One region of the Nonomuraea sp. NPDC000554 genome, then DNA from elsewhere that is predicted to be linked to it. Evidence: riboswitches for the same ligand, from Rfam matches in the RefSeq annotation. Region 1 holds a riboswitch; each other region holds the start of a gene.

Region 1 (10,080 bases):
CACGCCCAGCACCTGGAGGTGGCCGAGGCCGCGATCGCGGCGGGCAAGGCGGTGCTGTGCGAGAAGCCGCTCGCGGCCACCGTCGCCGACGCCGAGCGGATGGTGCGGCTGGCCCGGGAGGCCGGGGTCTTCCTGATGGAAGCGATGTGGATGCGGTTCAACCCGCTCATCCAGCGGATCGCCGGCGACCCCCGGTTCGGCGAGATCCGGTCGGTGCAGGCGTCGTTCGGGTTCGTCTTGCCCTACGACCGGGCGCACCGGCTGTGGGCGCCCGAGCTGGGCGGGGGTGCGCTGCTCGACCTGGGGATCTACCCGTTCGGGCTGGCCCAGCTGCTGCTGGGGATGCCGTCGGAGCTGCAGGTGACGGGCTCGCTGGCGCCTTCGGGCGTCGACGCGGAGGTCGGCGGGGTGCTGTTGTATCCGGGCGGCAGGCGGGCGCTGGTGGAGGCGTCGTTACTGGGGTCGTATCCGAACGCGGCCTACGTCGTGGGCACCGGGATGCGGGCGCAGATCGACGCGCCGTTCTGGGCGCCGCGCCGGGTGGTGCTGTCGGGGCCGTCGATGGAGGACGAGGTCCACGTCCTGGAGCCGGGCGAGAGCGGCTACGTCGGTGAGCTGCGCGAGGTGCGGGCGGCGCTAGCAGAGGGACGCACTGAGAGCCAAGTCATAACCCTTGACGATTCCCTTGCCATGATGGGGCTTCTGGCGGACGCTAGGCGGCAACTCTCCTAGCTGGGCATTTATGCACTTGTAATCTGCTTGCCCCATGTATTACCTTCTAGGGCATTCGAGGCGTAACGTCCGGTTTGTCCGGTTCGTCGCCTGCCCATCGCAAGACACATCACAGGACCCCCTGTGACCGCTGAATCCGCCTCGCGCGGAACCGGGGACCCACGTTCCTTGGGGTGAATCGGCACGTCAGTGCCGTAGGACAGCTTCCACGTCCGAACCCGTCAGCTAACCCGGTAAGCGGCATGGAAGCAAGGAGTATCCCCGAACGATGGCCATGCACCGACTTGCTCGTGCCCCGAAGTTCAGCTACGCCCGCGCCGCTCTCGGCGCGACCGTCATCGCCGCCGCGATCGCCGCACCCACGGCCGCCAACGCCCAGACCACCCCCTCCGCCGCGCTGACCCACCAGCACTCGCAGGTGCGCCCGGCCGACCACGAGCGGAGCGGCAAGGTCAAGGTCACGGCCGCGCAGGTGCTCTCCCTCGCCAAGGCGCAGATCGGCACCTCCGAGAACGCCATGGGCGGCGGCACCAAGTTCCAGAAGTGGTACGCCGCCTCGGCGCGCGCCGCCGAGACCATCCAGCGCGACGGCGGCACCAGGGCCGACTACATCAACGCCGCCTGGTGCTCGATGTTCGTCTCCTGGATCGGCGACAAGACGGGCCTCGGCGCCTCCATCGGCTCCGACGCCTACACCGTCGAGCACGCCAAGTGGTTCAAGCACAACGACCACTGGGGCACCGCGCCCAAGCCCGGCGCCGTCGTCTTCTTCGCCTGGAGCGGCAGCAAGAGCCTGGACGACATCAACCACGTCGGCTTCGTCGTCAAGGCCAACGGTGACGGCACGATCTCCACCATCGAGGGCAACACCGGCAACGGCGTCGTCGAGCAGCGGGTCCGTCCCACGTCTCAGGTCGTCGGCTACGGCTACCCCGACTACGCGGCCTGAGCCCCCTCCCCCACCATCCCCCCACTCTCCCCATCCCCCTGCCCGCGAAGCGCGCGCCCACTCCCCTCGGGCGCGCGCTTCGCGGGCTCTCACGGTTGCCCGGACCGAAAGGTCTCGGCAAGACTTCGACTCCGCTGTCGATGCGCGCCACGCGCGTTCGACGCTGCTACGAGGCCGCACCCTCGACCGAAGGAGACGCGAAGTGAAGTTCATGATCGTGGGCAAGGCGAACGAGCAGACCGAGGCCGGGGTGCTGCCCAGCCAGGAGTACGTCGACAAGATGATCGAGTACAACGAGGCCCTGGCCAAGGCGGGAGTCCTGCTGGCCGCCGAGGGCCTCTACCCGAGCTCGCACGGCGCGCAGATCTCCTACAGCGACGGCAAGGCCACCGTGATCGACGGCCCGTTCGCCGAGGCCAAGGAGCTCATCGCCGGCTTCTGGCTGATCCAGGTGAAGTCGCGCGAGGAGGCCCTGGAGTGGGCGCTGCGGCTGCCCGTCCCGCCCGGCGGCAACGGCATCGGGCTGGACGTCTGGCAGGTGTTCGACCCGTCCGACCTGCCGGAGGAGTCGATGACCCCCGAGGCCGCCCAGCGGGAGGCGGACCTGCGCGAACTCCTGAGGGACAAGCGCGAGTTCTGACCTCCGGCCGTTGCGGCGCTCGGTCGCGGACTGCTCTGATATGCGGGTGACGGGTTCTGACACACACCGCGCGATCGAGGCGGTCTGGCGGATCGAGGCCGCCCGGCTGATAGCCGGGCTGGCCCGGATGATGCGCGACGTCGGAGTCGCCGAGGAACTCGCCCAGGACGCGCTGGTCGCGGCGCTGGAGCAGTGGCCCGCGTCGGGCGTGCCGCGCAACCCCGGCGCGTGGCTGATGACCGTCGCCAAGCGCCGGGCCGTCGACATGGTGCGGCGGAACGAGCGGTTCGAGCGCAAGCTCGTCGAGCTCGGGCGGGAACTGGAGGACGAGGAGCCGCCGCCCGACCCCGACGAGATCGAGGACGACCTGCTGCGGCTGGTGTTCACGGCCTGCCATCCGGTGCTGTCGACCGAGGCCCGGGTGGCGATGACGCTCCGGGTGCTCGGAGGGCTGACCACCGACGAGATCGCCCGGGCGTTCCTCGTCGCCGAGCCGACGGTGGCCCAGCGGATCGTCCGGGCCAAGCGGACCCTGGCCGACAAGCGGGTCCCGTTCGAGGTGCCACAGGGAGAGGAACTGGCGGGGCGGCTGTCGTCCGTCCTGGAGGTCATCTACCTGATCTTCAATGAGGGGTACTCGGCCACGGCGGGCGACGACTGGATGCGTCCCGGCCTGTGCGAGGACGCCCTCCGGCTGGGGCGGGTGCTGGCCGGGCTGATGCCCAAGGAGCCCGAGGTGCACGGCCTCGTCGCGCTGATGGAGATCCAGGCCTCGCGGGCCGGCGCGCGGGTCGGGCCGTCCGGCGAGCCGATCCTGCTGCTGGAGCAGAACAGGGCGCGCTGGGACAGACTGCTCATCGGCCGCGGCCTGGCCGCGCTGGAACGGGCCGAAGAGCTCGGCGGCACGCTCGGCCCGTACGCCCTGCAGGCCGCCATCGCCGCCTGCCACGCCAGGGCCCTCACCCCCGAGGAGACCGACTGGAGGCGCATCGCCACGCTCTACGAGGCGCTGGCCAGGCTCTCCCGGTCGCCCGTCGTCGAGCTGAACCGGGCGGTCGCGCTCGCGATGGCGTACGGCCCGGCCGTGGGGCTCGAACTGGCGGACCAGCTCGTCTCCGAGCCCGCGCTCAAGGGGTACCACCTGCTGCCGAGCGTCCGCGGCGACCTGCTGGCCAAGCTGGGCAGGACGGCCGAGGCCCGCGCGGAGTTCGAGCGCGCGGCGGCGCTGACGCGCAACGAGCGTGAGCGCGCGCTTCTCCTGGAGCGCGCCGCCGCCTGCTGAGCGCGCTCTCTCCACCACCTGGCAGGCGTCACGAACAATGGGAGCGCTCCCATATGGCCGTTTGGGGCGTCTGCGGCGCGAAATCCGATTCAACCGCGACGGTTCGCACGATCGGTAACGGTTGCGTTGCGGCGGATTGACGAGGTCGTGCGGCACGGGCACCCTTTGTGGGAGCGCTCCCAAAACATCCCCTCGCGGCCGGCAGCACCGGGCCGCCCCGCACCTCCCACATCCACCCGAGAGGGGTCCCCCCATGATGATCAGCAAGCGGCGCGGCGGCCTGACCGCGGCCTCCGCGCTGGCCGCGACGGCGCTGGCCGTCACCTCCTGCGGCTCCAGCGGAAGCCCTCCCGCCCCCTCCGCGGCGGCGCAACCGGTCACGATCAGGGTGCAGACCTTCGGCGGCGGCACGAACTTCGGCTACAAGAACGCGATCGCCAAGTGGAACGCCGAGCACAAGGACGTCCAGATCAGGGAAGAGCACCTCACCGACCAGTTCGAGCAGCAGTACTGGCCGCAGATGATCCAGTGGCTGCAGGCGGGCAACGGCGCGGGCGACGTGGTCGGCATCGACGAGGGCGGCATGGGCCTGGCCAAGGCGCACCCCGAGTGGTGGGCCGACCTGAAGGAGTACGGCCTGGACTCCCGCAAGGCCGACTTCCCCGCCTGGAAGTGGGAGAACGGCGTCACGCCCGACGGCAAGGTGTTCGGCCTGGGCACCGACATCGGCGGCATGAGCCTGTGCTACCGCACGGACCTGTTCAAGAAGGCCGGCCTGCCCACGGAACGGGACAAGGTCAGCGCCCTGTGGACCGGCTGGGACGACTTCATCAAGGTCGGCCAGCAGTTCCAGGCCAAGGTCAAGGACACCAGGTTCGCCGACGGAACCAACACCCTCTACCAGGTCGTCCTGTACCAGGAGGCGGCCAAGAACGGCAACGTCTCCTACTTCGACAAGGACAACAACCTCATCGTCGACAAGAACCCGGCAGTGAAGACGGCCTTCGACTTCGCCACGAAGATGAGCCGGCTCGGCCTGACCGCCAAGCTGCGCAACTTCACCGACGAGTGGGCGGCGGGCACCCAGAAGGGCGCGTTCGCCACGGTCGGCTGCCCGTCCTGGATGCTCGGCGTGGTCAGCGGCAACGCCGGCGACGGCGGCAAGGGCAAGTGGGACGTGGCCGCGGTGCCCGGCGGGGGCGGCAACTGGGGCGGCTCCTGGCTCGCGGTGCCCAAGCAGAGCAAGCACCCGAAGGAGGCCGCGGCGGTCGCCGACTACCTGACCCAGGCGCAGACCGAGGCGAGCATCTTCACCGACTTCGGCAACATGCCGAGCAACACCAAGGCGCAGCAGGACTCCGCCGTGCAGAGCGCCAAGAACGCGTTCTTCAACGAGGCGCCCATCGGTGAGATCTTCGCCAAGTCGGCGGCGACCCTCCAGCCCGTCTTCCTCGGCGTCAAGCACGCCCAGGTCAAGAACGCCATCGAGTCGGTGATCCAGGGCATGGACGACGGCTCCGTCGCCTACGCCAAGGCCTGGCAGCAACTGGTGGACGACGCGGTCAAGGCCGCGGGCTGATCTCCGCGCCCGGCCCGCCACGGGGGCGGGCCGGGCCCACTGCCGGCGAAAGGTCTGTTATGAGCCTCGACACCCTCCCGCGGACGCAGCGGCGCGATCGCCGCCTCCGTCCCGGCCGTCCCTGGCGATCCACCTTGGACGTCAAGGCGATGCCGTACGCCCTGGTGTCGCCGTATTTCCTGCTGTTCACCGCCTTCGGGCTGTTCCCGCTGGCCTTCACGCTCTGGTACTCGCTCTACGACTACGACCTGGCCGGCACCGTCGAGTGGACCGGCCTGGGCAACTACGCCAAGCTGCTGACCGACGAGAACTTCTGGAACGCCGTCGCCAACACGGTCGGCATCTTCCTGCTGGCCACCATCCCGCAGCTGCTGCTGGCCCTGCTGCTGGCCAACGCGCTCAACAAGCGGTTCAAGCTGCGCCTGGCGATCCGGATGAGCGTGCTGTTACCGCTGGTCACCTCGGTGGTCGCGGTAGCGGTGGTGTTCACCCAGCTCTACGCCCGCGACTGGGGGCTGGTCAACTGGGTCCTCGGCTGGTTCGGCGTCGACCACGTCAACTGGCGGGCCGAGCGGTTCCCGTCCTGGATCGCCATCGCCACGATGGTCGACTGGCGCTGGACCGGCTACAACGCGATCATCTTCCTGGCCGGGATGCAGACGATCCCGCGCGACCTGTACGAGGCGGCGGCGATCGACGGCGCGTCGCGGCGGCGCCAGTTCTGGCAGATCACCCTGCCGATGCTCCGCCCGACCATGGTCTTCGTCGTGCTCAACTCCACGATCGGCGGGCTCACGCTGTTCTCCGAGCCGACGACCTTCTCCAACGGCAACGTCGACGGCGGGTCGCAGGGCCAGTTCCAGACGGTCGCGATGTTCATCGTCAAGCAGGGCTTCCGGGAGTTCGACTACGGCTACGCCGCGGCGGCCGCCTGGCTGCTGTTCCTGCTCATCCTCATAGGCGCGCTGATCAACTTCCTGCTCGTGCGCCGGATCGGGGGCACGACGTGACCTCATGGTCGCCGACCCTCATCACCAGGGTCATGCTGGGAGTGGCCGTCCTGCTGTCGGCCTTCCCCCTCTACTGGATGCTCGTCATCGCCTCGCGCACCAACGCCGACGCGGTGGCGGTGCCGCCGCCGTTCCTGCCCGGCGGGAACCTGGGCGAGAACATCCTCGGCGTCCTGCGCAACGAGGACGCGCACTTCCTGCTCGGCCTGACCAACTCCGTCATCGTGGCGACCGTCGTGACGGTCTCCGTGGTGGTCATCTCCACGCTCGCCGGGTTCTCCTTCGCCAGCCTGTCGTTCAGGGGCAGGAACGTGCTGCTGCTGGCCGTGCTGCTGACGATGGCGGTGCCGCTGCAGCAGATGGGCGTGGTGCCGCTCTACCGGCTGATGGTGACGCTGGGCTGGACGGGCACCCTCAAGGCGGTCATCCTGCCGTTCCTGCTCAACGGGTTCGGCGTGTTCCTGATGACCCAGTACACCCGGCAGGCCGTCCCGCACGAGCTGGTGGAGGCGGCCAGGGTCGACGGCGCCGCCACGCTGCGCATCTGGTGGAACGTGGTGCTGCCGGCGGTGCGCCCGGGCATGGCGGTGCTCGGCATCAACACGTTCATGCTGCTGTGGAACGACTTCATGTGGCCGCTGATCGTGCTGACCCCGGACAACCCCACCGTGCAGATCGCGATCACCTCGCTCAACGCCCGGTACTCGACCAACTACACGTTGATCTTCGCGGGGACGGCGCTGTCCATCATTCCGCTCATTGCTGTCTTCGTGGCGTTCGGCCGCCAGATCGTCGGCGGCCTCATGGAAGGTGCGGTCAAGGCGTGACGACACAGGAGGAGCAGACCCGCTCCGAGCTGCGCTTCCCTGCCGGTTTCTCGTTCGGCGCGGCGACCTCCGCCTACCAGATCGAGGGCGCGGTGGCCGAGGACGGGCGCGGGGCGTCCATCTGGGACACCTTCACCAGGACGCCGGGCCGCGTGCTCGGCGGCCACCACGCGGACGTGGCGATCGACCACTACCACCGGTACCGCGACGACGTCGCGATCATGGCGGACCTCGGCCTGACCGCCTATCGGTTCTCGGTGTCGTGGCCGCGCGTCCAGCCGGACGGGGCCGGGGCCATCAACCAGAAGGGCCTGGACTTCTACCGGCGGCTCGCCGACGAGTTGCGCGGCCACGGCGTCGACCCGTGGCTGACCCTCTACCACTGGGACCTCCCCCAGCCCCTTGAGGACCGGGGCGGCTGGCCGAACCGCGACACGGCGTACCGGTTCGCCGACTACGCCGCCGCCGTGCACGAGGCGCTGAAGGACCACGTCCACACGTTCAGCACGGTCAACGAGCCGTGGTGCGCGGCGTTCCTCGGCTACGCCTCCGGCGAGCACGCGCCGGGGCGGCGCGAGCCGGCGAACGCGGTCAGGGCGGCGCACCACCTGAACCTGGCGCACGGGCTGGCCGTCCAGGCGATGAACGCCAGGCGGGTCGGCGGCTGCGTGAACCTGTACGCGGTCACGCCCGCCACGTCCGCCGAGGCCGACCTGGACGCGGCGCGCCGCATCGACGGCCTGCAGAACCGCTTCTTCCTCGACGCGCTGCTGACGGGCCGCTACCCCGAGGACGTCCTGGAGGACCTGGGGGCGGGCACCGCGTTCATCCAGCCGGGCGACATGAAGACCATCAGCGCCCCGATCGACGTGCTGCTGGTCAACTACTACAGCCGCTTCACCGTCTCGGGCGCGCCCGGCGGCAGGGCGTCCGCCGCCGCCGCGCCGACGGACACGGCCTCGCCGTGGGTGGGCAGCCGGCACGTGTCGTTCGTCAGCGGCGGCCACCCGGTCACCGCGATGGGCTGGGAGATCGACGAGAGCGGCCTGGTGGAGATCCTCACCAGGGTGGCGCGCGACTACCCGCCGATCGCGATGGTCGTCTCGGAGAACGGCTCAGCGTTCGACGACGTGCTGGAGGACGGCCGGGTGCACGACGCCGACCGGCTCGGCTACCTGGAGGCGCACCTGCGCGCCTGCGGCCAGGCGATCGAGGCGGGCGTGCCGCTCCAGGGCTACTTCGCCTGGTCGCTGATGGACAACTTCGAGTGGGCCTGGGGGTACGGCAAGCGGTTCGGTCTGGTGCACGTGGACTTCGACACCCAGCAGCGCGTGCTCAAGGACAGCGCGCTCGGGTATGCCCAGATCATCCGGCAGAATAGGCGTCATGAACCGACCGACTCTTGAGGCAGTCGCGGCCCGAGCCGGGGTAGGCCGGGGCACGGTGTCCAGAGTCATCAACGGCTCGCCGAACGTGAGCGAGAAAGCGCGCGAGGCCGTCCAGCAGGCGATCCAGGAGCTGGGCTACGTGCCCAACCGGGCGGCGCGGGCGCTGGTCACGCGGCGCACCGACACCGTGGCGCTGGTCGTGTCGGAGTCGGAGCTGCGCGTGTTCGACGAGCCGTACTTCGCGGGCACCATCCGCGGCATCGGCTCGGCGCTGTCCGAGACGGGCCTCCAGCTCATCCTGGCGATGGCGCAGTCGCGGGAGGAGCACGAGCGGCTGGAGACCTACCTGACGGGGCAGCACGTCGACGGCGTGCTGCTGCTGTCGCTGCACGGCGCCGACCCGCTGCCGGGCCGGCTGGAGGCGATGGGCGTGCCGACCGTGCTGGGCGGCAGGCCGGTCGGCCCCGCCCCGCACAGCTACGTGGACATGGACAACCGGGCAGGGGCCCGTCAGGCGGTCAAGCACCTGCTGGGCCTCGGCCGCGCCGAGATCGCCACCATCGCCGGCCCCCAGGACATGGGCGTGGGCGTCGACCGCCTGGCGGGCTACCGCGACGCGCTGCTCCCGCGCGGGCTGCGCGAGCTGGTGGCCTACGGCGACTTCTCCGAGGAGAGCGGCGCGTCGGCGATGCGCGAGCTGCTGGCGGAGCATCCGCGGCTCGACGCGGTGTTCGCCGCCTCCGACCTGATGGCGGTGGGCGCGATGCGGGTGCTCAAGGCCGAGGGCAGGGCCATCCCCGCGGACGTCGCGGTCGTCGGCTTCGAGGATTCCAAGGCGGCCATGCACACCGATCCGCCGCTGACCACCGTCCACCAGCCGACGGAGGTGATGGGCCGTCAGATGGCGCACCTGCTGGTGGCCCGCATCAACGGCGAGGAGCTGCACCAGCCCGTGGTCGTCCTCGACACCCATCTGGTGCGGCGAGAGTCGGCTTGACCAGGAGATATCCTGCTCTTGACGATGACGAAAGGATACCCCCCGTGCCCCAGCTCGCCGGTGGCGGTTACACCGCGCAGGTCAGTCCGCGCGGCGCCGCGCTCAGAACGCTCAGGCACGGCGGGCGCGACCTGATCACCTCCTGGCCCGCCGACGGGCCCGTGCCGTACTTCGCGGGCACGATCCTGGCCCCCTGGCCGAACCGGGTGGGCGGCGCCCGCTACGCCTTCGGCGGCGAGAGCCACGAGCTGCCGGTGACCGAGCCGGAGCGCGGCCACGCCCTGCACGGGCTGGTGGCCGACGTCGACTGGCAGGTCGTGGAGCTGCTGTCGGTCGAGGACGAGCACGCGTTCGTCCGGCTGGCGCACACGATCACGCCCACGCCCGGTTACCCGTTCACGCTGCGCCTCCAGGTCGTCCACCGCCTCGACTCCCACGGCCTGACCACCACGGTCACCGCGCGCAACGCGGGCGAGCGGCCGGCCCCCTACGGCTGCGGCCCGCACCCCTGGCTGGTCGGCGGCGACGAGCTGCACCTGCCCGCGTCCAAGGTGCTGCTCACCGGCCCGGCCCTGCTGCCCGAGAGCCTGGCCGACGTGGCGGCCACGCCGTACGACTTCCGCGAGGCCCGCCCGCTCGACGGCACGGTCCTCGACCACGCCTTCACCGGCCTGTC
Region 2 (10,080 bases), on a different contig from region 1:
ACGGTGATGATCCCGTCGCTGCAGTCGTTCGTCGCCAAGCCCGCCGAGATCGACTCGCTGCTGTCGAGCATCGAGAAGCAGAAGGCGAACATCTTCCGCTGATGGCAGTCAAGACCCGTCGCTACTCCGGCCGCGACGTGACCATCCTGGTCATCGGTCTGGGGGTGGCCGTCATCGTCAACGTGGGCCTCATCTGGGGGCCCACGCTGGCCTCGGTCGCGCTGTCCGGCACCGACTGGAACGGCATCGGGCCGATCAGGTGGGTGGGCGGGCAGAACTACGCCGACCTGGCCGGCGAGTACCCGCCGTTCTGGTCGGCGGTCCGCAACAACCTGCTCTGGCTCGGCTTCCTCGGGCTGATCGCGACCCCGTTCGGGCTGTTCTGCGCGGTGCTGCTCGACCGGCGGCTGCGCCTGTCGCGGGTGTACCAGAGCGCGCTGTACATGCCCGTCGTGCTGTCGCTGGCCGTGGTGGGGTTCATCGCGCAGCTCGTGTACTCCTCCGACTACGGCGTGCTGAACGCGGTGACCGGGCTGAGCGTCGACTGGCTCGGCGACCCGTCGATCAACATCTGGGTGGTCATGGTCGCGGCCGCGTGGCGGCATGTCGGCTACGTGATGATCATCTATCTGGCGGGGCTGAAGGCGGTGGACCCGGCGCTGAAGGAGGCCGCGGCGATCGACGGGGCCAGCGAGGCCCAGTCGTTCTTCCGCGTGGTGTTCCCGACGCTGCGGCCGGTCAACGTGATCGTGCTGGTCATCACGGTGATCGAGGCGCTGCGGGCGTTCGACATCGTCTACGCCATCAACAAGGGCAGGAACGGCCTGGAACTGCTGTCGGTGCTGGTCACCGAGAACATCGTGGGCGAGGCGAGCAGGATCGGGTTCGGCTCGGCGATCGCGGTCATCCTGCTGGCGATCTCGATCGGGTTCATCGTCACGTACCTGTCGCAGCTCTTCAGGGAGGAACGATGACGCTCACCGCGCCCGTCGCCACCGACCCCGTCCAGCGGCGGCGCGGGTCCCCGCGCCGCCCGGTGCGCCCGCTGCGCGTCCTGCTGTACGCCTTTCTCACGCTGGTGGCGCTGGGCTGGCTGCTGCCGCTCGCGCTGGCCGTGTACGCCTCGCTCAGGCCGTACGACGAGACCGCCAGGCTCGGCTACTTCTCGCTGCCCGAGCACCTGACGCTCGACTACTACGGGCAGGCGTGGAGCCAGGCGGAGCTGCCCCGCTACTACCTGAACACGCTGATCATCGTGGTGCCCGGCATGCTGATCACCCTCATGCTCGCCTCGTTCACGGCGTTCGCGATCGCCCGCCTGCGCATCCCCGGCCGCAAGGTGCTGCTGATCGTGTTCACCGCGGGCAACCTGCTGCCGCCGCAGGTGCTGATCACCCCGCTCTACACGCTGTACACGCTGATCCCGCTGCCGTCGTGGCTGTCGGACTCGCAGTCGCTCTACGACTCCTACCTGGGGTTGATCCTCATCCACGTGGCCTTCCAGTTCGGGTTCTGCGTGTTCGTGATGGCCAACTTCATGCGCACGATCCCCGAGGAGATCACCGAGGCGGCGCTGGTGGACGGGGCCGGCGTGTGGCGGCGGTACTGGCAGCTGACGCTGCCGCTGTGCCGTCCGGTGCTGGCGGCGCTGTCCACGCTGCAGTTCACCTGGATGTACAACGACTTCCTGTGGGCGCTGGTGCTGATGTCGTCGGGCGACAAGCTGCCCGTCACCTCGGCGCTGAACAACCTGCGCGGCCAGTTCTTCACCGACTACAACCTGCTGGCGGCCGGGTCCGTGCTGGTGGCGCTGCCGACGCTGATCGTCTTCCAGATGCTGCACAAACAGTTCGTCGCCGGGCTGACGCTCGGCGCGACGAAGGGCTGAGCAGAAAGGTCGAACACGGCTCAGAGCAGGGCGCGGAAGCGGGCGGCGACCTCGTCCCAGGTCCACTCGCGGACGATCCAGTCGCGGCCCGCCTCGCCCATCTTCCTGGCGCGGCCGGGGTCCTGGAGCAGGTCGATCAGGGCGGCGGCGATCTCGTCCGCGTCGGCTCCGTCGACCACGAGGCCCGTCTCGCCCTGCCGCACGGCCTCGGGCGCGCCGCCCGAGGCCCCCGCCACCACCGGCAGGCCGGTCGCGGACGCCTCCAGGAACACGATGCCGAGCCCTTCGACGTCCACGCCGCGCAGCCTGGTGCGGCACGGCATGGCGAACACGTCGGCGGCGGCGTAGTAGCCCGGCAGGCACGCCGCAGGGACGGTTCCGGTGAAGCGGATCGACTCCTGCCCCCGCGCGAGCCGGACGAGCGTCTTCCGGTACGGGCCGCCGCCCACGATCAGCAGCACCGCGCCGGGCACCGCGCGCAGCACCCGCGGCCAGGCCCTGATGAGCTGGTCCTGGCCCTTGCGCGGCACCAGCCTGGACACGCACGCCACGACCGGCCTGCCGTCCAGGCCCAGCTCGGCCCTGGCGGCCCCGGGATGGAACTGGCCGGTGTCGACGCCGGGCGCCAGCCGTACCAGCTTCCCGGGCGGGATCGCCGCGGCCAACCGGGTGCGGGTGTACTCGCCCAGGTAGGTGACCACGTCCGCATGCTCGCCGATCCTGCGCAGCGCGGCGCGGAACAGCGGGGCGCTCGCCCACGACGCCTCGTGGCCGTGGGTCAGCATCACCACGCGCCGCGCCCCGGCCGCGCGCAGCTTCGGCGCGAGCAGGCCGAGGGGGGCCGCCGCGCCGAACACCACCGTCCGCGCGCCCTCCTCGGCGACCAGCCTGGCCGCGGTCCGCGCGACCTCGGGCGTGGGCAGCATCAGCGAGGTGGGGTGCCGGACGATCCGGTACGGCTGGCGCCGGTCGAACTCCGCGGCCCCCCGCCAGGCAGGGGCGTAGACGGCCACGCCGGGGGTGCGCAGCGCCAGGCCGTGCACGAACGACTGGATGCCACCGGGCCTGGGCGGGAAGTCGTTGGTGACGAACACCACCCCGGTCACGGCTCGCCGACGCCGTTCAGCCGTGCCCAGGACCGGGCGATGGCGATGCGCTCGGGAGCGGTGGGGTGCGAGGCGTACATCAGGTAGTCGAAGAGATTGGGAGAAACGTCCGAGATGTTGGTCACGGCCAGGCGCTTCTGCATGGCGGCGAAGGTGACGGGGTCGCGGGTCAGGTCGAGGGCGTGCACGTCGGCGCGGGCCTCGATGTGGCGGCTGACGACGTTCTGGGCCGGGCCCGACAGCAGGGTGCCCAGGCTCATCAGGCCCATGAGGACGCCCACCGCCCGCGGGTCGGCGACCGAGACGACCCCGGTGCGCCGGCGTACCGCGCCGAACACCACGTACAGCAGGATCGAGCCGAACGCGGCGGCCAGCCCGCCGATCAGCGTGCCGGTCAGGACGTCGCCGCGCTTGGCGTGCCCGAGCTCGTGCGCCACCACCAGCTCCACCTGGGGCTGGGGAGCCTGGAGCAGCGTGTCGTAGACGACGATGCGACGGGTGGCGCCGAAGCCCGACACGTAGGCGTTGAGCGCGGTCGTGCGCCGGGAGGCGTCGGCGACCAGCACGTCCTCGACCGGGACGTGGTCGCGCTCGGCCATGGCGAGCAGGTTCGTCCTCAGCGGGCCGGCGGGCATGGCGTGGAAGTCGTTGAACAGCGGCTCGAACACCACCGGGTAGACGAACGAGGCGGCCACCGTGAACAGGAACGCGCCGACGGCGGCCGGCAGCCACCACCGCCTGAACCTGCGGGCCAGCGCCACCAGCACCACCAGCATGATCGACAGCAGCACCACGTTGACGGCGAGGTTCTTCAGCCTGTCGGCCGTCCAGCCGGCCCAGTCCTGCGTCGACAGGCCGTAGGCGCGCAGCCGTGTCTCGACCCACATGCCGAGCGGCCACCGCAGGGCCTCCCTGATCGCGGTCAGCAGCAGCACGCCCTCGATCACCCGCAGCCACCAGGGGCCACGCAGCCGGCCCAGCACCCTGGCGCCGAACGGGGTGACGACGAGCAGGCCCGCGAAGACGACGGTGAGCGCCAGCGAGAGATAGCCGGGGATGGCGGTGGCGGCGTCGAAGGCGTCGGCCCTGGCGATCTGCGCGGCGGTGAAGTCTCTCGCGGGGTCTGGCGGGACGTCCGGCGCCCCGGGCGGCAGCACCCGCCAGGGCGTGCTGAACGCCGCCACCGCCAGGATGGCGGCCCCGAGCACCATCAACGCGCCCCCGGCCTGCCGCCGCGCACGCCGGTCCAGCCACTCCTCAGTCTCCGGCTCCCCCGGCCGCCCGCCGCTCTCCCTGCCCCCGGACTCGGTGTCGCCAGATTCGGCGCCGCCGGACTCGGTGCCCCCGGCCTCGGTGCCGTCCGGGGGATCCGGGACGGGGTCGGCTGGGATACCCGGTTCGGTGTCAGCCGGGCCGGGCGTTCCGGAGTCGGCTGGAGCGCCCAGTTCGGAGGCGGCTGAAGCGGCCTGCCGGCCTTGGGCGGCGGATCTGGGCGGGCCCGCGTCGGGCATGTCGTTCACGTCCTGACGATCGTCCATCTGCGTCCCCTTACGCCAGCTCGTCCCGCACGTAGTCGCGCCACCGTGCCGTCAGTGTCTCGACCGAGAGGCCGAGCGCCGCCAGAGCCGCGTCGACGCCGCGGCTCTGGGCATCACGGTAGAGCCTCACCAGGGTCCTCTCGCCGAACCGTCCGGCCAGGAAGCGACACGCCAGCCACGCCTCCTGGTACGCGCGCGCCAGCCGTCCCGGCTCACGCGCCGCGAACGCGGCGGGCCCGGGGAGCTCGCGCGGCAGCCGCCCGGCCCGGACCTCTGCGGCCAGCTCGGCCGCGGCCACCGGGACGGCGAGGCCCGCGTCGCGGTAGCCCACGTAGTCGGCGAAGCCCTCGTACAGCCAGGTGGGCAGGTGGTCGGTGCCCGCGGCGACGTGCGTCAGCTCGTGGGTGAGGACGACGTCCCGGCCGGTGGGGGTGAGCCGGGCGAACGCGGTGGGCAGCACGATCACCCGGCCGTCGTCGGCGACGGCGGCCAGCCCGTCGAGCCCGGCCACCCCTGTCAGCCCCGCCAGGCGGGCGCCGTCGGCGGTGGAGTCGGGGACGAGCACCAGCGGGCGCACCTGGCCGCCCAGGACGGCCGAGACCCGCTCCCCCGCCGCGTCGGCCCTGCGTGCCAGGTCACGGAGCAGCCCGGCGTCGGCGTGATGCCCCACGACCAGCGATCGGGCGCCGCGCACGGTCCGGGCTCCGTCAGGCCAGAGATCTCGGAGCCCGTCATGCGCGAGCGGGCCGCCCGGCGGCGCGCTGGCCGAGGCCGCCGCGAGGAGCACCACCCCCGCCAGCGCGGCTCGACGGCTCACCTGCACGGACACCATGCCAGATCGTAGCGGCCCGGCCGACCGGAGACGGCCGCGAGGCCGCAGGTCACAGCGCGGGGAACGCAGGCCCCCAATCGTCAAGACCGTGCTGCCGCAGGCGCGAAACCGGACACCACCCGCAAAGCCGCGGAGCGCCACAGCGGAACGCGGCCTGCCGCAGGCGCGAAACCTGGCACCGCCCGCAAAGCCGCGGAGCGCCACAGCGGAACGCGGCCTGCCGCGGGCGCGAAACCTGGCACCGCCCGCAAGGCCGCGGAGCGCCACGGTGGAAGGCGGCCTGCCGGATGACGGCACGCGAAAGCCCCGCCCCTGGCAGGGGCGGGGCGTTTCGTGATCGGTCACAGGCCGGGACGTACCGCGCCGACGAACGACGCCTTGCGCCAGCCGCCGAGCTTGTCGATACGCACCGATTCGCCGGTCCTCGGCGAGTGGATCATCTTGCCATGGCCGACGTACATGCCGACGTGTCCGAGCCCGCGGAAGAACATCAGATCGCCCGGCTTGAGACTCTTCCAGGAGATCTTCTTCTTGATGCGCGCGAACTGGCTGTTCGTCACGCGCGGGATCTTCACTCCGGCCTTCTTCCAGGCGTACTGGACGAGTCCGGAGCAGTCGAACGAGCCAGGCCCGGTGCCGCCGAACCGGTAGGGGTCACCGACCTGCTCCTTGGCCACGGCGACGGCCTTGCGGGCCTTCGCCATCTGCCGAGAAACCGTGGCCGTCTTCGCGGTCCCGACGGTCTTCGCCGCCGCGGTCGTGGAAGTGCCGGCCCTTTCGCTCGTCGTCGCCGCCTGCGCCGCCGGGGCATGGAGGATCAGCCCTCCAGCCGCCACGGACATCGTGAGCGCAACGCCACTCACGGCAAAACGGGACAGACGGGGGTTATGCGGGTGGGTAGACAGGATTTCTCCTTGGATCTTCCACGAACGCCTACCGGGTTAGCTGACGGATTCGGGCCTGGAAGTCGCCCTACGGCGCGTAACGCGCCGATTCACCCCTGATCCCTGGGGAACGGGATCGCTGGGTCCCCGGCTCCGTGCCTCCTGGCTGCACGGATTCGGCAGGCCTCACCGCCGGGTGTCGTGCTCGGTGGGAGTGGCGGCGGGCCAGCGGATGACTATCTCGTCCACATCGGGGGGACCGATGTCGATTCGCGGCGCCATGGCTTGGCACCGCGACGGCCAGAAGCTACGCCGAAAGTTCTGGAGCTGGCAAAGTCCGAGTCAGCCTGTAAAGATCAGATAAAGGTGTCAGTAAGGGGACGAATGCCTGCTGGAAGCCAGGCCGTCGTTACTCAAATGTGACCCTGCTCACAGTTGACGACACAGGTTCGAGTCAGGTCCCATCTGTAACTCTTGTCACATCCGTCACGTGGCAAGGGTCACCCGCCCCGCCGTACCGGCGGCCCGCCGTCCGGTGTGCCACGAAGATCTGCCACCAGCGCTCGGCCGTCTGGACCATGTCGTCGCCGAGGTACCCGAGGAACCGGCCCATGTCCCCCAGCCGGGCGCCGGCGGGCGTGGCGGCACCGAGGACGTCGGCTCCGCCCCGGGCGGCGTCGGCCAGCATGACGGTCATCTGGGCGCTCGCCAGAAAGGCTCGATACCAGACGTCGTCGTCGATGACGTACCGCTCGCGCCGCCGCCCGGGGTCGCGTTCGCGCCTGAGCAGCGCCTGCTCCTCGAGGTAGCCGACGGCCATGGAGATCGACGCCGGGCTGACCCGCAGCCGCTGGACCAGTTCGGCGGCGGTGAGGCTGCCGGAGTCGGTGGTGTACAGGCAGGTGAGCACCCTGGCCGTCGTCCGCGGGACCCCGGTCTGGACCAGCAGCGCCGTGAGGCCCTCCTCGAGGTCGCGCACCGCTTCCGGGTCGCGCCCGTATCCGCCGGTGGCGACCTGCGGCGCCGGTGACGGGGCCCGCCTGCGCCGGCGGGCGCGCCCTTCGGTCGCCTGGTGCGCCCGGTCGGCCCGGTAGCCGCCGGGCCCGCCGTTGCGCGCCACCTCCCGGCTGATCGTGGACGTCGGCCGCCCGAGGCGCCTGGCGATCTCGGCGTACCCGAGCCTTTCGGCGAGCCCCGCGGCGATGCTCTGACGGTCCTCGTAGGTCAGCCTGCCTCCCGGCATCCGCACTCGCCTCCCGTTTGCTCTTCCGCTCGACACACCGGGCGACAGTATTGCGTTTGTGCACACCTCATTGCAACTAAAGACACGGGAGACGTTGCATTCACCTTCAAGTCCATTGCAATTCTCTACTCTATTTAGCTGGCCAGACAGGGAAATCGGCGAATCACTGATTGACAGATTCATTGAATGCAACGTAGCTTTTGCTAGCAGTCGAACACGTACTATCTCGATGACCAGCCGGTCCAGAAGGAGCAGAGATGACCGAATCCCTCCCCGTCCTGGCGGGGTTGCCCGTGACGCGTCCCGCGGGCCGCCCGTTCGATCCCCCCGAGGAGCTGGGGCGGCTGCGCGAGCAGCGGCCGTTGAGCCGGATGACCTACCCCGACGGGCACGTGGGCTGGCTGGTGACCAGCCACGCCCTGGCCCGCGCCGTGACGGCCGACACCCGCTTCAGCTCACGGCATGACCTCATGCGCTCCCCGGTGCCCGGAGCGGCCTACGCCGGGCAGGCCCCGCCCGCCCCGCCCGGCATATTCATCGGGATGGACCCGCCCGAGCACACCCGCTATCGCAAGCTGCTCACCGGCAGGTTCACCGTCCGCCGGATGAACCTGCTGACCGCGCGGGTCGAGCAGATCACCGCCGAGCACCTGGACGCCATGGAACGGCACGGCCCGCCGGTGGACCTGGTGGAGGCGTACGCGCAGCCCATCCCCGCGCTGATGATCTGCGAGCTGCTCGGCGTCCCCTACGCCGACCACGAGATGTTCCAGCGGCACGCGGCGGCGCTGAACGACCACGACGCCACACCGGAGGCGCAGTACGCCGCCGTGACCGCCCTGCAGGGCTACCTGCACCAGCTGGTGCTGGCCAAGCGCGCCCAGCCCACCGACGACCTGCTCAGCGACCTGACCACCGACGACCTCACCGACGAGGAGCTCACCAACATCGGAGCCCTGCTGCTGGGCGCCGGCCTCGACACCACGGCCAACATGCTCGCGCTGGGCACCTTCGCCCTGCTGAGCCACCCGGACCAGCTCGCCGCCCTGCGCGCCGACCCCGGCCGCACCGACCAGGCCGTCGAGGAGCTGCTGCGCTACCTGAGCATCCCCCACACCGGCGTGCGGACGGCGGTGGCAGACGTCGAGCTGGACGGCCACCTGATCAGGGCCGGCGAGTCCGTCACCGTCTCCATCCAGGCCGCCAACCGCGACCCGGCCAGGTTCGCCGACCCCGACACCCTCGACCTGCGCCGGCAGCCCGCCGGGCACGTGTCCTTCGGCCACGGCGTCCACCAGTGCCTCGGCCAGCAGCTGGCCCGCGTCCAGATGCGGGTCGCCTTCCCCGCCCTGGTCGCCCGGTTCCCGACGCTGCGCCTGGCTGTCCCGCCCGAGGACGTGCCGCTGCGCACCAACTCCGACATCTACGGCGTGCACCGGCTCCCGGTCACCTGGGACGCGGCGTAACCCGCGGACGGGCCGGCTACGGACGGATCGCGCCCACGAGGCTGCGGCCCGTGAGCGGAGAGATCTTGACCACGTCACCGGTCTGGGGGGCGTGGACCATCTTGCCGTTGCCCGCGTAGATGCCGACGTGGCCGAGCCCGTTGCTGAAGATCAGGTCGCCGGGCTGGAGGTCGTTCACGGAGACCTTGCGGGCGGCGCCCCAGGCCCACTGCGACCAGGTGGTGCGCGGGAGGGAGACGCCCGCGGCCCGCCACGCCGCCTGGGTGAGGCCGGAGCAGTCCCAGCCGCCGGGCCCGGTGGCGCCGAACACGTACGGCTTGCCGATCTGGGCGTAGGCGAAGCGGAGGACGGCGGCGGCGTTGCCCGAGGCGGGGCCCGTGTACTTCAGACCGGTGCTGTTCGGGTCGCCGGTACGGTACGCGCCGAGCTTCTTGAGCAGCTTCTTCTGCTGCTTGATGAGGGCGAGGATCTCGGTGCGTTCCTTCTCGACCCCGTCCCGCTTGTCGTCGGCGGCCGAGAGCGCGTTCTGCGCGTTGTCGCGGTCGGACTTGAGGCTGCGGTTCTCCCGGTCGAAGGCCACCAGCGTCTCGGCGCGGGCCTGCGTGATCCGCCCGGCCAGCACCAGCCCGTTGAGCATGCCCGACGGATTGTCGGCTCCCAGCATGGAGGGCCAGGACAACATGTCGCTGCCCAGCTGGTAGTTGTCGATCGCCATCGAGACCACCTGCGCGCGCAGGTCCGCCACGGTCGCCAGCTTGCGCTTGTAGCTGTCGTTCAGCTTGGTGTAGAGCTTCTTGGCGTCCTTGTACTTCTCGTTCGCCGCGTTGTACCGGTCGACGACCTTGTCGGCCCGGTCGTTCAGCTTGTCGAGCTTCGCCTGGGCTTGCCGCAGGGTCGGTCTCGGCTCAGCCAGTGCCTCACCCGTTGGTGTAAGCATCAGCCCGGCCACAAGACCCGCGGCCACCGGCACCCGGCCAAACCTCACAGCGTCGCCTCCCAGAGATCAGATCTGGGGCGAAATAGTACAGAAGTGGCCGGTGAGGTCTCACCTGTTCCGCAGATTTGTAATCTAGGCCCTACCGAGGCGGCGCAGCAGCAGACCTGACGGAACCGGTCTGGCTCC
Region 3 (10,080 bases), on a different contig from region 1:
CGGCTCGACCGAGGAGCCGGGTTTCACCGCCAAGTCCGCCCGCCAGCAGCAGGAGAAGGAGGCCATCGCGCGCCAGGCCGCCCAGCTCGTCAGGCCCGGCACCGCGGTGGCCCTGTCGGCAGGCACCACCACCTGGGCGCTGGCCCGTCACCTCATCGGCGTGCCCGACCTCACGGTCATCACCAACTCGATCCCGGTGGCCGAGGTCTTCCACCGCAACCCGCGCGCCGACCGCACGGTCGTGCTGACGGGCGGCGTCCGCACTCCGTCCGACGCGCTCGTCGGCCCGGTCGCGGTGGCCGCGATCCGCCGCCTGCACGTCGACACGCTCTTCCTCGGAGTGCACGGGATGAGCGTCCGCGCCGGGTTCACCACGCCGAACCTGCTGGAGTCCGAGACCGACAGAGAGCTGGTGGCCGCGGCGCACCGGCTGGTCGTCCCCGCCGACCACACGAAGTGGAACACCGTCGGCATCAGCACGATCGCCGAGCTGACCGAGGCCGACGTGGTCATCAGCGACGCCGGGCTGTCCGAGGACGCACGCTTGGAACTGGCCGAACGGGCCGGAGAACTGATCATCGCGGAGGGCTCGCAGTGAAGCGCACCATCACCCATCTGGCCGACGGCCGAGAGCTGATCTACTTCGACCGGCGCGACGACGCCGACAGGAGCGCGATCGACCGGCGGCCGCTCGACCCCAGGCCGGTGGCGTCCGAGCTCCGTTACGACCCGCTGACCGAGGAGTGGATCGCGATCGCGGGGCACCGGCAGACGCGCACCTTCCTGCCTCCCGCCGACGAGTGCCCGCTGTGCCCGTCGACCGACACGCGGGCCTCGGAGATTCCGGCGCGCGACTACGACGTGGTGGTGTTCGAGAACCGCTTCCCCTCCTTTTCCGGAAATTTCGGTACTTACGGTGAGGTGGGCGGACTGAGCGAAGTACGGCCGGGAGTGGGACGGTGCGAGGTCGTGTGCTTCACGTCCGATCACTCCTCGTCGTTCTCCCGCCTGTCCGACTCCCAGGTCGAGCTGGTCATGGAGGCCTGGGCCGACCGGACGGCCGAGCTGTCGGCCATCGACGGCGTGGAGCAGGTGTTCTGCTTCGAGAACCGCGGCGAGGAGATCGGCATCACGCTCCCCCACCCGCACGGCCAGATCTACGCCTACCCGTACGTGACCCCACGCACCAAGCTCCAGCTCGCGGCCGCCTCACGCCACCCGGGCGGCAACCTGTTCGCCGACGTGCTGGCCGCCGAGCGGGCGGAGGGGACCCGCGTGGTCGCCTCGAACGAGCTGTGGACCGCGTTCGTGCCCGCCGCCGCCCGCTGGCCGTTCGAGGTGCACGTGTATCCGCACCGGCAGGTGCCCGACCTGGCGGCGCTGTCGGAGGAGGAGCGGGCCGCGTTCGCGCCCCTGTACACCTCGGTGCTGCGGGCACTGGACGGGCTGTTCGGCGTGGCGATGCCGTACATCTCGGCCTGGCACCAGGCGCCGGTGCGGCAGCAGCGCGAGCTGGCCTACCTGCACCTGGAGTTGTTCAGCATCAGGCGCGCGCCCGGCAAGCTGAAGTACCTGGCGGGCTCGGAGTCGGCGATGGGGGCGTTCGTCAACGACGTGCTGCCTGAGGAGGCGGCACGCATGCTTCGATCACAGGTAGATCACTAATTGATTTCCGATTGAGGTCGCATGACCTTGGTTTTACTACTAACATCCCTTTTGCACCGGCCGTAACAGCCGTTGCCGCCTAATCCCGGGCGCGTTGCCCGGGAGCCGGGGACCCACCGCAACCGGGGTGAATCCACTTCGGTGGTAGGGACATCACTCCTGCCCGAACCCGTCAGCTAACCCGGCCGGCAGAGGGAGAGGAACACGTACGTGGCGGCTGCGTCCCCCGCGAGTCTGGCCATCGCTCTCGTCACCGCCGCCTCCGCGGCCTTCAGCCCGGCCGTCGCCTCGGCCGCGCCCAAACCCACGGAGGCGCAGCTGCGCGCCGAGCTCAAGAAGCTCAACGCGAAAGTCGACAAGCTCATCGAGAGCTACAACCTCAAGCGCGTCGAGCTGGCCAAGGCGCGACAGGACGCGGAGGGGGCCAGGAAACGGCTCGCCACCGCCGACCAGACGCTGGCCACGGCCCAGAGGCGGGTCTCCGAGCTCATCCAGCTGCGCTACCAGAACGGCGATCCGTCCTTCCTGCTGCCCACCGACGGCGGCGCCGCCGCCGTCCTCGAACAGCTCACCAGCGAGCAGCAGGCCATCGTGCAGAGCGTCGCCAGCGCCCGCGACGAGAAGAAGCGCGCCTCCGACGAGGCCGCCGCGCTCGAGTCCAAGATCCGCACGGACACGGCGGACGTCGCCAAGCAGCGCGACGGCGCCCAGGACGTCATCAAGGACATCCAGAAGAAGCTCACGCAACTCGTCCCGACAGGACCGGGCCGGCGCTCCGACGGCAGCTGGGCGCCCGAGTTGCCCTCCGGCTCCGACAACATCACCGCCCGCATGCGGGTGATCCGAGGGCTGATCGAGAAGAACTTCGCGCTGCCGTTCGAGGTGGGGTGCTTCAGGTCGGGATCGAGCGGCGAGCACCCCCTCGGCCGGGCCTGCGACTTCATGATGAGCACCGGCGGCACCATGCCGAGCAGCGTCAACAACGCCCTGGGCGACCACATCGCCGCCTGGGCCCTGCAGAACAAGGCCAAGCTCGGCGTGAAGTACGTCATCTGGAAGCAGCGCATCAACCAGGGCTCGGGCTGGGAAGCCATGTCGGACCGCGGCAGCATCACCGAGAACCACTACGACCACGTGCACATCTCGATGTACTGAGCTACTCGGCGCTGCGAAGAGTTCGGGGGCGGCCATGTGCCCGGTGAGCTGTACGGCGACGCGCTTCGGCAAGGGGTGTCGGGGAGCTTGCCGCCCCTCTCGGATACCAGCGACGGCCTTGGACGATCACGGACGACGTTCTCGCTACGGATCAGAATGGTGCGAGCGCGTCTCTGCCCGCCGGTTAGGCCGGAACCTGAACGAAACCGGCTCGAAGTAGGGTTCCAGGGCGATTCTGATCGAACTTGTTCGGCGTTCCTTGCATCAGAATGGTTATGAACTCATGCGCCGAGCACAAGAGCAGCCCGATGGCCCGCCGACTCCGTACCTGGGCGGGGGCCGTCGCCATCTCGACATCACTGGCGCCGCTCCTCGCCATGGGCACCGCCACGGCCGACAGTGCGGCGGCTCCAGCCACGGCCGCCGCCTTCGAAGGGACCGACTGGGCGAAGGTGGTGGAGCCGGCGCTGCACTGCCCCAAGCCACGGCCGAGCGACACCTGGTATGTCGTGCGCGCCCGCGTCGCCGCTGTAGGCGACCTCACGCGTGACGGAAAGCCCGAGACCGTGGTCGTTTCGTCTTGCCCGAGCCCTACGTCGGGCAATCCCACAATTTCCTTCGTTTACGACGGCGCCTCCAAGCGCTCAGCCCCCCGCCTGATCGGCGCGTTGGGCAAGAACCGCTACTTCAAGACCCAGAACGTCACCATCCAGAACGGACAGGTAGACCTAAGCGGCAAGGTGGTCAGCGACAAGGCTCCCAACTGCTGCCCCGATCTGATCGTCCGCCAGACCTACAAGTGGAACGGCACGAAGTTCCTCAGGACGTCTGAGAAACTGACCCGCACCTCATGAGCCCCAGCCCACCGGCCCGCTCGGACACCGGTACGGAGGTGCCGGCCGAGCGTGCCCACGGCAGAGCGCCACTCCTCTCTCCTGTGCGCTGATCGTCGCGGGCCACAAGCAGACCCGGACGACGGTGTCGCTCATGCCCGATCAGATGCGCGCAGCACCGCACTGGTTCGTGCTCGGGACGACGCCTCTCTGGGAGAGGACCACATCCAGGGCGCGGCGGCTTCCGGCCTGGGTCGCAGGCCGTCGGCGGTCAAGGGCCGAGAGCTGCCAGGTCGACGTGGCGAAGGCGCTCGGGATCGGCGATCATCTCGATGATGGCGATCTTGTCGTGGTTGAAAGTGAGGCCGAGTGCCCCGATGAGGCGTCCTTGCGGGACGATCGCGAGACCCACGGCTCCGTTCACCAGCGCGGGCTGTACGAACCGGGCACCCCGCGAGAAGGTGAGCGCGTGGGCGCCTACAGCCCGCGCGCCTCGCATCAGCCCTGCACCGCCAGGGGGGAGTTCGGCGCTGCCGTCTCGGAGGAGCACATCGGGATCGAGTACGGCGAGGAGCCCGTCGAAGTCACCTTCTCGCAGCGCGGCGAGGAACGCCTGGACGACCTGTCGTTGGCGGACGATGTCAACCTGCCGGGGTGGGGTCGCGACTCGGACCCGTCTGCGGGCGCGGCTGGTGAGCTGACGGGTAGCGGCCGGGGACCGTTCGAGGATGGCGGCGATCTCGTCGAAGGGCACGGCGAAGATGTCGTGCAGGACGAAGGCCAGCCGCTCGGCGGGGGCGAGGTTGTCGACCACGACCATCAGCGCGGCACCGACCGAGTCGGCCAGCAGGGCTTCGGCTTCGGGATCGTTGACGTCGTAGCCTCCGGCAGAGGGCTCGGCCGTGGTGTCGCCGAGGGGCTCCTCGCGGCGGCTCCGGCGGGTGCGCAGCATCTTCAGGCACTCCCGGGCGACGACGGTGGTCAGCCATCCGGCGAGGTTGTCCACATCGGCGGTGTCGGCGCCGCTGAGACGCAGCCATGAGTTCTGCACCGCGTCGTCTGCTTCCGCGTGCGAGCCCAGCATCCGGTAGGCGATCGCCCGCAGATGGGGCCGCTGCTCCTCGAAGCGCGCTGCCAGCCCGGCCTCGTCCATCGGTCACATCCTTCCGCCCCGGGGGTTCATAGCGATGAACCAGCACTCCGCTCGGATGTGACAAGGAGCATCTCATGGGCATCGCCCAGCGCTACGGACCCGTGCGTTTGCGATCGGCGGGATACTGGCTGGCCACCGCAGCGGTGGCGGCCGAACTGGCAGTCGGCGGCATCTGGGATATCGCGCGGCTCCCATACGTCCGCGATCTGGTGACGCACCTGGGCTATCCGCCTTACTTCCTGGTGCTGCTGGGAAGCTGGAAGGTGCTGGGTGCGATCGCCCTGCTCGCCCCGCGTCGCGCGTTGGTCAAGGAATGGGCCTATGCAGGCGCCTTCTACACCTATACCGGGGCCATCGTCTCCCACCTGACCACCGGGTACGACCGCGGCGAGGTGTGGCTGCTGGCCATCCTGGCCGTTCTGACCGTCCTGTCCTGGGCGCTGAGGCCCCCCAGCCGCCGCATGCACCACCTCGGCAGGCTCTGAGACGACGGGGCCGTCAGGCCAGGTCGAGCACCGCCTTTCCGTGCAGACGGCGCTCGACGAGGGCGCTCACCGCCTCGGACGCGTCGTCCCAGCCGCCGCGCCAGGTGATCTCGGGGCTCAGCACGCCGTCTGCGACCTGCTGGGCCAGCCAGGTAAGGTCCCGGTCCAGCCCGTCGCAGAACAGCAGCATGAACGTGACGATCGAACGATCATCACGGCCTGGCCCGCTGAACATGGCACCGAACGGGAAGCTCTCGCCCTCGCCCGTGGAGTGGCCGACGGCCACCAGCGTGCCGCCCTCGCCGAGCTGGTCGAACGCCTCCACGAGTTGCGGGCCGCCCACCATGTCGAGCACACCGTCCAGCCCGCCGCCGGCCTGCGCAGGACCGGACACCACCTCGTGGGCGCCCAGAGCGCGCAACGCCTCGCCGTGCTTGCCGGGGTCGCCGGTGGAGGCGATCACGTGTGCGCCGCCGAGTCTGGCGAGTTGGACGGCGTAGCGGCCGACGCCTCCGGTGGCGCCGGATACCAGGATCCTCCGCCCCAGGATGGGCCCGATCCGGTGGAGCGTGCGCAGCGCGGTGCCGGCCGCTACCGGGATGGTGCTGATCGCGCCCGGCTCCGCGCGCTCGGGCGCGACGCCGATCCAGTCGGTGCGCACGGCTCGGATCTCGGCCCAGCCCCCGCGCTCGTCGAGGGTCACGACGGACGTGCCCACGGCCGGCCCTGACCCGTCCGCCGCCGACTGCACGACGACACCGGCGGCGTCCCAGCCGAGCACCGTCCCCTCCTCAGCCGTCTCGATGCCGTGCTTGACCTCGCCGTAGTTGAGTGAGGTGGCCGTGACCCGGACCAGCGCCTGGTTCGGGGCGGGCACCGGCTCGGGCACTTCCCCCACCCGCAGGCCACCGGGGACGGAACGATCAACGATCAGGGCGCGCATGGCGATCCTCTCTGAAATATGCCACTCAGTGGCATAAGCATATGGGAGGCATCTGCGTTCCAGGTACACTAAGGGCGATGACTGCCGATCCTTCCTCCGCCTCCGCGCCGGAGAAGCCCTCGCTGCGGGAGCGTAAGAAGCTCAAGACCAGAGCCGCGCTGGTCGATACCGCGCTCGAACTCTTCACGCAGCGCGGCTTCGACGGAGTGACCCTCGACGAGTTGTGCGAGGCCGTCGAGGTCTCCAAGCGCACCTTCTTTCGGAATTTCGCCAGCAAGGAGCAGGTCGCCTTCACTCCGCTGGAGACGCTGTGGAACGGCCTGCGGGACGACGTCGAGCACCTGTCGTTCGGCCGCGCGCCCGTACTGGAGGTGCTGGAGGAGGCGCTGCTCGCCGCGCTCGCGCGCATGGACGACGGCGGCGGGGCCTGGGTGACCCGCGTACGGCTGACCCAGGAACTGGCCGAGCGCACACCGTCGATCGCCGCGTACGGGTTTCAGTACTGCGACCGCACCAGCGCGGTTGTCGAGGCGACTCTGCAGCGAAGGCTCGGCCTGGACCACGGTGACCCGCGGCCGAGGCTGGCACTGGATCTGGTGGTCGCGGCGTTCCACGCCGCCCTGCGGGCCTGGACTTCCAAGCCCGGCGCCCTTACCCACTCCGATCTCGCCGCCGAGCTGCGGTCGGCCTTCACGGCCATCCCCGGCGCGGTCACCTTCAGCGGGGGGTCCCCGGACGCAGGCGCGGGCGGGCCGTCCGAGCGTGAGGCGCGCGGTCGAGCCGGGCGGTGATGGCCGCAGTGGGCTCCCCCCTTACCGGACGATCAGATGCGCGATGGCGATGCCGCCGAGCGTCACAATGAGGACGCGCAGAGTCGCTGGGCTGAAGTGGCGGCCTACCGAGGCTCCGACGTGGCCGCCGAGGGCGGAGCCTGCCGCGATGAGCGCGACGGCCGTCCAGTCGAACTCCGCGGCGAACAGGAAGAAGAGCGCGGCGACGGTGTTGACCACGGCGACAAGGACGTTCTTCAGCGCGGTGAGGCGTTGCAGGCTTTCGTCCATGAGTATGCCCATCAGGGACACGTAGATGATCCCCTGGGCGGCGGCGAAGTAGCCGCCGTAGACGCTGGCGAGCATCAGACCGATGAAGAGCGTGGGGCCGGTGTCGCGGTGGGCGGGGTCGCCGGTGCTTTGGCGGCGGCGCAGGCGCTTGTTGATGCGCGGTTGCAGGGCGACCAGGACGAGAGCCAGGCCCACGAGGACAGGCACGATCTTGTCGAACGCCGTGACGGGCAGAGTCAGCAGGAGTGTGGCGCCCGCGAGGCCGCCGAACAGACAGGCGACGCCCAGTTTCAGGAGACGTCGGCGCTGGCCGCGAAGCTCCCGGCGGTAGCCGATGGCTCCGCTGATGGAGCCGGGGATGACGCCGAGGGCGTTGGAGACCACGGCGGTGACGGGCGGAACGCCGACGGCGAGCAGGACGGGGAAGGTGATGAGGGTTCCGGAGCCGACGACGGTGTTGACCGCGCCCGCGCCGATGCCGGCCGCGAAGACGGCCAGCATCTCCCAGGGTGTCATGCTCGCCCTTTCTGGTGGAATCGGCGCTCAGGCGACCGGCGCCTGCGCCTGGCCGGTCGGTGCACACCGGGGTGAGCGCATCTGGCAGCTGGCGGAAGTCCCATGTGGGTGACGCTAGAGGTCGAATACTTCGACGCTCAGCGAAGGATGCTCCCACCGCACAGCTGACACGATCTTAGAACGTGCGGGGGCGGTGCAACCGGTATGTGGGCCCTGGGGAGCACCCCGGCGAACCGCTGCTTGCGGCTTCACGGTGAGTGCTGGGCGTCAGGACAGCAGGGCGGCAGCCCACCGGGGTTCGTGGCGTTCGATGTAGTCGGCGTCCGCCTGCCAGGCGTCGCCGTGGCCTTCGCGCCACAGGGTGGTCCACGGCTGGGCGCCGTCGGCCGCCTGTCGCCTCAGGAAGTCGTGCATCGAGCGGGTGCGGCGGCTCAGCAGCGGCACGAGCCGGCGGCGTTGGGCCTCGTCAAGCCCGTACGCGTCGGCGAAGACCCGCAGTCGCGTCTCAGCGTCGGGGCGGCGCCAGCGCGGATGGGCGGACAGCGGGACGAAGCCGTGCATGGCGTAGGCGACGTCCCACAGCCGGGTGCCCGGCGCGGCGGTGTCCCAGTCGATGAAGACCCAGCTGTCATGGTCGCCGGCCACCAGGTTCCACGGGGCCAGGTCGTGGTGGGCGATGAGGTCGGCCCCGTCGGCGGGGATGAGCTCCTGCCAGCGCGCGTCCGCCGGCGGGACGAAGCTCTGCACGGCGTCGTGGAAGTCGCGGATCATGCGGGCCACCCGGGCCAGCCGGTGGGCGGGCTCGACGAGGGCGAAACGGTCGGGCCAGACGACGTCGCCTGGTGCGAAGGTCAGCACCTCTCGCCCTCGGTCGTCGATGCCGAGGGGGCGAGGGGCGCCGGGGAATCCCACGTCGTGCAGGTGGGCGAGCAACGCGTGGACGGCGGGAGTCCACGGGCCCGCGGGGCGGCGCACCGTGTCGCCCACGCGGACGACCCCGGCGCTGACGTTTCCGCCACGTAGGGGCTGCTCCTCGACCAACGGCTCAGCCGGTGAGTTTGAGCGGGTTGAACAGGTCGGCGTAGACCAGCAGGCCGGCCATGATGATCATGACGAAGGCCAGCGCGTAGGTGACCGGCAGGACCTTGGCGATGTCGACGTACGCGGGCTCGGGACGGCGCCTGATCCGGGCGTAGGCCCGCTTGACGCCCTCCCACAGGCCGCCCGCGATGTGACCGCCGTCGAGCGGCAGCAGCGGGATCAGGTTGAACATGCCGATGGCCAGGTTGAACCCGGCGAGCAGGTTCACCACGTTGAAGATCTTCATCTCCGTCGACAGGTCGGAGGCGAGGATCTCGCCGCCCATCCGCCCCGCGCCCACCACGCCCACGGGGCCCGCGGGGTCGCGCTCGTGGCCGGAGAACGCGGCGTTCCACACGCCGACCATCTTCTCCGGCAGGTTCAGCAGGGAACCGGCCACCCTCCCGGTCAGCTCGCCCATGTATCCGATGACGACGCCCAGGCTCTGCTTCTCCATCACCTGCGTGGGCAGGACGCCGAGGAACCCGACGTTCTTCTCGATCTTCTTGGGGTCGTCGATCGCGGGACGGTCCTGGGCGATGAGCGTGACGTTGAGCGTCACCGGCTTGCCGTCGCGGACGATGCCGAGCTCGACGGGGCCCGCGCCGTGCGAGCGGATCAGGCGGGTGGCGTCATCCCAGGTGGTGACCTTGGCGCCGGCGAAGCTGACGATCTGGTCGCCGGGCTTCAGGCCCGCCTTGGCGGCGGGGGTCTGCTGGTCACCGGGACGGCACTCGGTGCGCTTCTCGCTGATCGGGATCACGCAGGTGTTCGTGTCGGGCGACACGATCGGCTTGAGGCCGGGCAGCCCGATGCCGACGAGCAGGAGCGCGTAGAGCAGGAACGCGAGCACGAAGTTCATCGCCGGGCCGCCGGACATGATGATGACCTTCTGCCACCACTTCTTCCGGTAGAAGACGCGGTCCTCGTCGCCGGGACGCACCTCTTCCTGGGCGGCCTCGCGGGCGGTCTCGATGAGGCCCTGCCAGGGCCCGGTCGAGGAGCTCCGCACCGTGCCCGGGTCGTCGCCCGGCCTGGGCGGCAGCATGCCGATCATGCGGATGTAGCCGCCGAGCGGCAGCCACTTGATGCCGTACTCGGTCTCGCCCTTCCGCCGCGACCAGGCGGTCGCGCCGAAGCCGACCATGTACTGCGTCACCCTGACGCCGAAGAGCTTGGCTGGCACGAG

Evidence for each region. Region 1 has a riboswitch for cyclic di-AMP ahead of ABT294_RS44680 (CHAP domain-containing protein). Riboswitches for the same ligand answer to the same signal wherever they lie in the genome.
Region 2: it holds a riboswitch for cyclic di-AMP, as region 1 does, so the genes downstream of both, ABT294_RS16300 (C40 family peptidase) here and ABT294_RS44680 (CHAP domain-containing protein) in region 1, are expected to answer to the same signal.
Region 3: it holds a riboswitch for cyclic di-AMP, as region 1 does, so the genes downstream of both, ABT294_RS38865 (coiled-coil domain-containing protein) here and ABT294_RS44680 (CHAP domain-containing protein) in region 1, are expected to answer to the same signal.

What each region holds. Positions count from the first base shown of each region.
Region 1 is NZ_JBEPDC010000037.1:93,246-103,325, reverse strand. It holds gene ABT294_RS44685 (Gfo/Idh/MocA family protein) at 1-732, shown strand, start outside; cyclic di-AMP (ydaO/yuaA leader) riboswitch at 851-987, shown strand; gene ABT294_RS44680 (CHAP domain-containing protein) at 1,001-1,681, shown strand; gene ABT294_RS44675 (YciI family protein) at 1,893-2,321, shown strand; gene ABT294_RS44670 (RNA polymerase sigma factor) at 2,362-3,603, shown strand; gene ABT294_RS44665 (extracellular solute-binding protein) at 3,857-5,182, shown strand; gene ABT294_RS44660 (carbohydrate ABC transporter permease) at 5,242-6,192, shown strand; gene ABT294_RS44655 (carbohydrate ABC transporter permease) at 6,189-7,019, shown strand; gene ABT294_RS44650 (GH1 family beta-glucosidase) at 7,016-8,425, shown strand; gene ABT294_RS44645 (LacI family DNA-binding transcriptional regulator) at 8,406-9,404, shown strand; gene ABT294_RS44640 (aldose 1-epimerase family protein) at 9,449-10,080, shown strand, end outside.
Region 2 is NZ_JBEPDC010000007.1:189,303-199,382, reverse strand. It holds gene ABT294_RS16330 (ABC transporter substrate-binding protein) at 1-102, shown strand, start outside; gene ABT294_RS16325 (carbohydrate ABC transporter permease) at 102-974, shown strand; gene ABT294_RS16320 (carbohydrate ABC transporter permease) at 971-1,888, shown strand; gene ABT294_RS16315 (glycosyltransferase family 4 protein) at 1,909-2,994, opposite strand; gene ABT294_RS16310 (M48 family metallopeptidase) at 2,991-4,532, opposite strand; gene ABT294_RS16305 (gluzincin family metallopeptidase) at 4,543-5,349, opposite strand; gene ABT294_RS16300 (C40 family peptidase) at 5,706-6,227, opposite strand; cyclic di-AMP (ydaO/yuaA leader) riboswitch at 6,280-6,440, opposite strand; gene ABT294_RS16295 (GbsR/MarR family transcriptional regulator) at 6,703-7,491, opposite strand; gene ABT294_RS16290 (cytochrome P450) at 7,749-8,957, shown strand; gene ABT294_RS16285 (C40 family peptidase) at 8,974-9,894, opposite strand; gene ABT294_RS16280 (NYN domain-containing protein) at 10,027-10,080, opposite strand, start outside.
Region 3 is NZ_JBEPDC010000028.1:27,147-37,226, forward strand. It holds gene ABT294_RS38855 (DeoR/GlpR family DNA-binding transcription regulator) at 1-598, shown strand, start outside; gene galT (galactose-1-phosphate uridylyltransferase) at 595-1,665, shown strand; cyclic di-AMP (ydaO/yuaA leader) riboswitch at 1,732-1,870, shown strand; gene ABT294_RS38865 (coiled-coil domain-containing protein) at 1,876-2,820, shown strand; gene ABT294_RS38870 (hypothetical protein) at 3,129-3,674, shown strand; gene ABT294_RS38875 (sigma-70 family RNA polymerase sigma factor) at 3,925-4,806, opposite strand; gene ABT294_RS38880 (DoxX family protein) at 4,881-5,291, shown strand; gene ABT294_RS38885 (zinc-binding dehydrogenase) at 5,305-6,234, opposite strand; gene ABT294_RS38890 (TetR family transcriptional regulator) at 6,312-7,025, shown strand; gene ABT294_RS38895 (sulfite exporter TauE/SafE family protein) at 7,047-7,811, opposite strand; gene ABT294_RS38900 (phosphotransferase) at 8,079-8,798, opposite strand; gene ABT294_RS38905 (M50 family metallopeptidase) at 8,857-10,080, opposite strand, start outside.